DNA from 2 places in the Eubacterium sp. LMAG:50 genome. Region 2 is predicted to be linked to the other one. Evidence: predicted binding sites of a transcription regulator. Region 2 holds the regulator's gene; the other holds the start of a gene.
What was found. Region 2 encodes Rex, which represses fermentation and respiration genes when NADH is low (regulators of the CRP and FNR family bind a similar motif). Its sites were predicted from a motif close to ATTGTTAANNNNTTAACAAT; they were not measured.
Positions count from the first base shown of each region.

Region 1: CCC31_RS04525 (acetyl-CoA C-acetyltransferase) is a predicted target of Rex. The motif match lies at 2,485-2,504, and genes of this name have one in related genera.

Region 1 is NZ_NALP01000006.1:380,889-385,340, forward strand. It holds gene CCC31_RS04520 (enoyl-CoA hydratase-related protein) at 45-836, opposite strand; gene CCC31_RS04525 (acetyl-CoA C-acetyltransferase) at 1,107-2,291, opposite strand; gene CCC31_RS04530 (transglutaminase-like domain-containing protein) at 2,601-4,452, opposite strand, start outside.
Region 2 is NZ_NALP01000006.1:208,675-213,126, forward strand. It holds gene CCC31_RS03800 (NAD(P)H-hydrate dehydratase) at 1-1,434, opposite strand, end outside; gene CCC31_RS03805 (redox-sensing transcriptional repressor Rex) at 1,448-2,086, opposite strand; gene abc-f (ribosomal protection-like ABC-F family protein) at 2,283-4,205, shown strand; gene arcC (carbamate kinase) at 4,322-4,452, shown strand, end outside.

The DNA.
Region 1 (4,452 bases), 170 kb from region 2:
AATGAAAATATAAATATTATCTGAATATAAATTCAGCATTCCGCTTATTTATTTGCAAATGGTACTACCTTTAATTTCTTTTCTTTATCTTTTTCAAGGAAGTTACCCATTCCTGCCTTCTGGTCTTCTGTTTCGAAGCAGCTACCGAATAATTTTTCTTCGATTACGATTGCATCGTCCATACCTACTTCAAGTCCTTCGTTAATTGCCTTCTTGCAAGCTCTGACAGCAATTGGAGCGTTCATAGCGATTCCATTAGCCATCTTCTTAGCTGCATCCATTAATTCTTCTACAGGATATACTGCATTAACAAGACCAATTCTTAAAGCTTCAGCAGCCTTAATGTTTCTTGCTGTATAAATCATCTGTTTAGCCATTCCCGGTCCAACAATTCTTGCAAGTCTCTGTGTTCCACCAAATCCAGGTGTAATTCCAAGACCTACTTCAGGCTGTCCAAAAATTGCATTTTCAGAACAGATTCTAATATCACAGCTCATAGAAATTTCGCATCCACCACCTAATGCAAATCCATTAACAGCAGCGATTACAGGGATTTCTAATGTTTCAATCTTTCTAAATACATCATTTCCCTTTTTACCAAAAGCTTCACCTTCTGCTTTTGTAAGTGTTGACATTTCTCCTATATCTGCACCTGCAACGAATGATTTTTCGCCTGCACCTGTGATAATTAATGCTCTTGTTGTATTAATATCAATTGCATCAATTGTTTCTTCTAATTCAGTAAGTACCTGGCTATTTAAAGCATTAAGTGCCTTTGGACGGTTGATTGTAAGAACACCTACAAATCCTTCCTGTTCATATGTGATAAATTCCATATTTATTCTCCTTAATATAAAAGTCAAAGCAAATAGCATTCTACGCTTTGGGCTATAAAAGTAAAATATTTGTTATATTGAGCCATCTCAAAAAAACAATTTACACTTCAAACAGGTAAGCCCCATCACCGTTATTTCAATATGTGAAAGAGCTCACCTGATTGCTTAAGACGAAATGCATATGTAAAAATTATTAACTTATTCTCTAACAGATTAAAAAGTTATTAACTTCAATTAACAATCCATCATCTGCATTTCATTTATTTTTTATTAGTCACGTTCAACGATTGTAGTACATCCCATACCACCACCGATACATAATGTAGCAAGACCCTTCTTAGCGTCTCTCTTCTGCATCTCGTGAAGTAATGTAACAAGGATACGGCAACCTGAAGCTCCAACAGGATGTCCAAGTGCGATTGCACCACCGTTTACGTTTACTTTGCTCATGTCGAATTTTAAGTCTCTTGCAACTGCTACAGACTGTGCTGCGAAAGCTTCGTTAGCTTCGATTAAGTCCATATCATCGATTGTCATATTAACTTTTGCTAATGCTTTCTTTGTAGAAGCAACAGGTCCAACACCCATGATTGATGGATCAACACCACCAAGTGCTCCTGTTACGAATGTAGCCATTGGTGTAACACCTAATTCTTTAGCTTTTTCTTCGCTCATAACTACAACTGCTGCTGCACCATCATTAATTCCTGATGCATTACCTGCTGTAACTACTCCATCAGGCTTACCTGAGCAGCATCTTAACTTGCTAAGAGTTTCAACTGTTGTTCCAGCTCTTGGTCCTTCATCTGTATCAACGATGATTGTCTGTTTTCTTGTTTTAACTTCAACAGGAACGATTTCATCTTTGAATTTTCCTTCAGCCATAGCCTTTTCACATTTCTGCTGTGAGTTAGCTGAGAATTCATCTAATTCTTCTCTTGTAAGTCCCCACTGATCAGCTACGTTTTCAGCTGTAATCATCATATGGTAATTGTTAAATGCATCTGTTAAAGCATCATTAACCATTGTATCAACAACTGTTCCGTTGTTCATTCTGTAACCAAATCTAGCCTGTGGTAAAGCATATGGTGCCATTGACATGTTTTCCATACCACCTGCAACTACGATATCAGCATCTCCTGCCTGAATCATCTGTGCTGCCATATTTACACAGTTAAGACCTGAACCACAAACAACGTTAACTGTTACAGCTGGTGTTTCAATTGGAAGTCCTGCCTTAAGTGCTGCCTGACGTGCAACGTTCTGTCCAAGACCTGCCTGGATAACACATCCCATATATACGTGATCAACCTGATCAGCTGGAACGCCTGCTCTGTTAAGAGCTTCCTTAATAACGATAGAACCTAAAACAGGTGCTGGAGTTGTGCTTAAAGCTCCACCCATTTTACCAATAGCTGTACGGCATGCGCCTGCAATAACTACTTTCTTTGACATGATAAATATCCTCCATATAAAATAATTTAATTACGCGTCGCTTTTGTAATATATATTCTAAGTAATCCCTTACGACACACTCTTGTTCAATGATAACATAGGCCAATATATCTTGCAATAAACCGCATTTAAAATATATGTAAAATTTGTGTGAATACCATTAATTCACGCAGTTATCCCTATGTCCACTGAGATTGTTATAATTTTAACAAATTATATTTTCTTTGTCTAGTGAAATATAAAAAATTAGGTGAAAAATATCGAATTTTTAAATAATTAAAGGAAAAACATTTCTATAGTTTATAAAATTTACATTCCTTTAATTCTAAGCCAAATTAGTTTACCATATCTATTATCTTTTTTCATTTTCTTAATTAATTTATTTCTAAAATTAATATAAATAAAATATGCTTTTTTCTCATCTTCACTTTCTATCTTTTTATCAGAAAATTTTTCTTCCAAAGCCTTTTTGTATAACCAGTTCCACTCTTCTTTATTCACAATATCCAACTCATTCATTATATATTCAAATTCATCATATTCAATTGTCTGTTTATTCAAATTATTCTTCTTGTTTATATTTGATTCTTCTCTGTTTCCTTTATTTAAACTTCTAGCCTTCACATTTATTGGATTTGCACCACTTAATGTTTTTCTTTTTAAATTATTTTTGCCTGCGCACATTCTTCTTCCAACGCAATAAAGATAAGTATACGCTTCAACAGCAGACATATTTCTGCATTTTCGTAATTTTTTCTTCTTTAATGCATTAAATTCGACAAATAAAATCACGACTGCAATTATAACTAGCAACATAATGCCAACCATCACTTTTCTATTTCCGTTTATGTTTGTATTATCACTATTTTTCGTGTCACTCTCATTTGAATTTTCTAAATCAGTATTTTTCTTTTCATTGCTTTGTGTCTCATTAACCTGTTTTTGTAAAGTTGTTGCTTCTACAATTTTATTAGTTACATTTTCATTCTCTTTTTCTTCCGGGCTATTAACAGATTCAGCTTCAGTTAAGGATGTGTCAGCTATTGTATGATCTTTAACAACCCACCCGATATATGAATTCAACACTTCTGTCCATGCATGCGCCATCTTATCTGTTACAACTGCCGTATAATGTCCATTTTTATCTCTTTCAAATGCACTCGATGGGATTGCGAATCCTTCCACATATCTTGCTGGGATTCCACACATTCTATACATTAATGTTGCAGTTGTAGCAAAATGAACACAAAATCCTTTTCTGCTCTCTGTCAAAAAATACTCTGATACATCCTGCCCTGACGGAGTCTTTCCCGGCATTAAAGTATATTTAAATCCATTTGAAAATAATTTATCAATATTACTTGATACATCATCTATATTGTCAGAATATATCTTACTTTTATATTCTCTTATTTTACTCAATTTGTCCGGAATCTGCTCATCTACAATTTTCGCCACTTTGTTTTCATAAATTTTCCAGTCTTCAAAATCACTACCATAATCCATCTCATCTAATGCCATAGCATCTTCCATTGGAAAATAATTATATTTCTGATATGTTTTTGAATTCTCTCCACTTATAAAATTTAGATTTCCATGTCCATTCACCGTATCATCATCTGTGACTTTTGCATAATATGGTACAAATGCAATATTCTTACATTCTGCAAAAACATCTAATGTTGCAATTTGTAATGCTGCCGGCACTCTTGAATGATTTATTCTATTGTAAGTTTCCCCATATATTCTTTTTCGGTTCTCAGCTTCTTTCATCAATCTATAGCCACTAGAATCTTTTTCTAAATCAGATAAACTAAACTCACTCCATTTATTGTTTTTATAAGTTTCACCCACAAAATTTTTAATATAAAACGTTCCATCAGGCATTTGAGTTAATGTTACTTTAATCATTTTTGTTCCTGTAATTGTACGTTCACTACTATTATTCAAATTACCATTTAAAACTATTTTATCATTTCTAAATGGTCCTCCAAAAAATGATAATATTTGTGTTGGCAATTCCTTAAGTTGAAAATTCTGAATACTTGATTTTGCCTCTAAATATTGAATTTCATTTATTTTTCTATTTTCTTTAATGTAGGATTTTGTTCCAAAAGCCAAACATATAAGAACAGTTAAAACTATCCCTCCGGCAACTATG
Region 2 (4,452 bases):
CATCTTTGTTGCTACCAAATCTCCGGCAATTCCATGAATGTATGGTGCAAGCGTTGTAGCGTTTTCTACATTGCACCCAATAGCCAACAATCCTGCAACAATTCCAGTAAGCACATCTCCCGAGCCTGCAGTCGCCATGCCACTGTTTCCTGTCATATTTATGTATATATCATCTTGCGTAACAGCAACGCTTCTTGCATCTTTTAGAATTCCATTTGCATTGTACATATAATTAATATTGAAAGCACTTTTTACAAGATTGTCCTTTATTTCATCTATCGTTTTATTTTCAAATCTGGCCATTTCGCCTAAATGCGGTGTCAATATTACATTCTTATGAAGCATTTTTTTTAGTTTAACATTTTGTGAAATAACATTAATTCCATCTGCATCTATTACCGTGTTCTTTCTGCTTTCAAGAACTGCTTCAACCATATTTTTTTGTATTCCACCTGTTCCAATTCCCGGACCAATTGCAATAACATTTGCCCATTCTATACAGGCATCTAAAGCCTTTTTGTCAAAATCATCTGTATCATATACATTTACCATTGCTTCAGGTAATAGTTTTTGTATTACTTCACGATTTTCCTTTGCAGTAAATATTCTTACCAGTCCGGCTCCTGTCCTAAACGCTGCCTTTGCACATAAAAACGCTGCCCCTGTTATATCTTTATTACCTGCTATAACAAGAAGTTTTCCATATGTACCTTTATTAGAATAATTTGGTCGTTTCGGAATTAGTTTTAAATCATCGCTTGTGTGGTATTTATAAACTGTTTCACACTTCTTATAGGAGACATCCGGAAAACCTATATTATCAAATGATAGTTTTCCACAATAATCTGCTCCCGGATAAAGAACTGCTCCAAGTTTAAGTTCTCCAAAGCATACAGTATAATCAGCTTTAACTGCCACACCCATCACTTTTCCTGTATCTGCGTTCAGGCCTGATGGAATGTCTACAGCATAAACTTTTGCCTTGCTTTGATTTATTGCTTCAATTAACTTTTTGTAATCGCCTTCTACATTTCTTGATAATCCGACTCCAAATATTGAATCAACAATTACATGTTTCTTATCCATTTCATCTCTTGTCAGTCTTGAAGCATCTTTGATTTCAATTCCAACTTTCTGTGCTATCTCAATCTGTGTTTTGAATTCCTGTGTTGCCTTATCTATGTTTCCCATAATATAAATGCAGGTGTTATATCCATCTATGTATAACATCCTGCAAACTGCAACGCCGTCGGCACCATTATTACCAGTTCCGGCAATAGCAATTACCTCACTGTTTTTATCTGTTGTTTCTTCAATTAAATCAGCAACACTCTTTGCTGCTCTTTCCATTAATACTAAACTTGGGATTCCAACTTCATTAATTGTATATTCATCAACCTTTTTCATATCCGTACCAGAAATTATTCTTTCCATAGTACTTCACCTCTTATTTATTTTTATTTGCTTTTTCTGATATTCTATATGTAAGTTTCATTAAGCTTTCTGATAAATGAACATTCTCAACTATTATGTCATCGCTAAATCCTAAATCAGTGTGAGCAAAATTCCAAAATGCCTTCACTCCACATTCGACTAATTTTTCAGCAATATCTGTTGCCGGTCCTTTAGGAAGTGCCAATGCCACAATCTCAATATTTTCATTTTTCACATAATCTATTATAGTAGAAATGTCTCTGATTTCAGTCCCATTCACTGTCTTTTTACCAATTAAATCTTTATTTTTATCAAATAAAGCCGTAATTTCAAAACCTCTGTTTCTAAAATTTCCATAGTTTGCAATTGCCTGTCCAAGATTTCCTGCACCTACAATTATCATCTTATGCGTCACATCAAGTCCTAATAATTTTCCGATTTCATCATACAGATATTTAACATTATATCCGTACCCCTGTTGTCCAAACCCACCAAAATTATTCAAATCCTGTCGTATCTGAGAGGCCGTAACATTCATCATGTCACTTAATTCTTTAGACGAAACTCTTTCGACATCCTGCTGTATTAATTCATCTAAATATCTATAGTATCTTGGCAATCTTGTGATTACCGCCTTGGATATTTTTCTCATTTCCGTTCTCCTTCGTTATTTAACCACTTCAATTATATGTTTTAGGGCAAACATTGTCAAATATTTATCATTCTTTTTGACACTGTTCTTTTACAGTATTTCATTGATTGTTTTAGCTTTTCGTTTTATAATCTTACGTGATATCAGCCTATTTTTGCTGATTATATAAAAACACTACAAACACAGGAGGATTCCTATGATTTTATCATGCAATCATATAAGCAAGGCTTATGGTGAAGAAGTTATTCTTGACGATTGCAGTTTTTTTGTAAATGACCATGAAAAAGCTGCCATTGTAGGCAATAATGGAGCCGGAAAGTCTACTATATTAAAAATAATAATGAATGAACTTTCATCCGATTCAGGGGATGTAATTATCGGAAAGGATAAGTCTGTTGGTTATCTTGCCCAATATCAGAATTTAGATACAGATAATTCTATATATGAAGAAGTACGTTCCGTAAAACAAAATATTATAGATATGGAAAATAAATTAAGGGAATATGAATCCTTAATGGCAAATGGATGCGACAACTATGATGATATAGTTAACAGTTACACAAATCTACATCATCAGTTTGAATTGTTAAACGGATACGCATACAAAAGTGAAGTTGATGGTACTCTTCGTGGACTTGGTTTTGAAGACAGTGATTTTAATAAAAAAATTTCAACTTTATCCGGAGGTCAAAAAACCCGTGTTGCACTATGTAAACTTTTAATTCAAAAACCGGATATTATTTTATTGGATGAACCTACAAACCATCTTGATTTAAATTCTATCAAATGGCTGGAAACTTATTTGTCTAACTATAACGGAGCTGTTGTAATCGTTGCCCACGACCGTTATTTCTTAGATAAGATTGTAACTAAGATTGTTGAAATAGAAAATACACACTGCCATGTTTACGATGGCAACTATTCAGCTTACGCTGTTAAAAAGAAAGAACTTAGAGAAGCAGCAATTAAACTCTATATCAAACAACAGGCTGAAATAAAGCATCAGGAAGAAGTCATTGCCAAGCTTCGCTCATATAAACAGGAAAAGTTTTATAAGCGTGCTGAAAGTCGTGAAAAAGCTTTAAGTAAAATGGAAGTAATCGATAATCCTGATACATATGAAAATGCCATGACTCTTAGACTTGAACCAAACTGTACGAGTGGCAATGATGTTTTAAGTGTTTCAAATTTAGCAAAGTCATTTGATAACAAATCATTATTTTCCGATATTTCTTTTGAAATTAAGAGAGGTGAACGTGTTGCTCTTATCGGTGATAACGGAACCGGAAAAACTACAATTTTAAAAATTATAAACGGACTAATTGCTGCAGATAGCGGCTCTTTTACTCTCGGAACAAATGTTAATATCGGATATTATGATCAGGAACATCATACATTAAATGATTCAAATACTTTGTTTGATGAAGTGAGCGATTCTTATCCTAATCTTACAAACACAAAAATCAGAAATGTGTTAGCCGCTTTTATGTTTACAGGTGATGATGTATTTAAACGCGTAGGAGATTTAAGTGGTGGAGAAAAAGGTCGTCTTTCTTTAGCAAAATTAATGCTTTCAGAAGCTAATTTCATTATATTAGATGAACCTACTAACCATCTTGATATGGTTTCAAAAGAAATTCTTGAAAACGCATTAAACAATTATACCGGCACAATTTTTTATGTATCTCATGACAGATATTTTATTAATCAAACTGCCACACGTATCATTGAATTAACAAATAAAGCAATTGTAAATTATATTGGAAATTATGACTATTACGAAGAAAAGAAGGACGAACTTACAGCAATATATGCTCCAAAAGAAGAGCAAACTTCTTCTAATACTCCTTCTGCTTCTACTAATAAGCAAAATTATTTAGAAAGGAAAGCCGAACAGGCAAGGATTAGGAAGTTGAAAAATGATATTTTAAAAGTTGAAGAAAAGATAAAAGCTAATGAAGAGCGTTTAAATGAATTAGATGAACTTTTAGCTGACCCTGAAATTGCTAAAAACTCAGCTAAATTAAACGAAATCAGTAAAGAACAGGATAAAATTAGCGAAACTCTCGACGAGCTAATGGTCCAATGGGAAGAATTATCCGATTTACTTGACGAATAAACGGTTTATTTATTGTATTTTTCCTTATTATAAGTTAAAATATTTATAAGATTTTGGTCTCAACGGACCTCAAATTACATCAGGTTTTATCCTGATATCAGTAAAGGAGACTACTTATGGCTAACAAAAAAATTGTAGTTGCTTTAGGAAGAAATGCTTTTAGTGAATCATTTCCTAAACAACAGGAACGTGTAAAACTTGCTGCAAAAGCTATTGCAGATTTGGTAGAAGAAAAATATGATGTTGT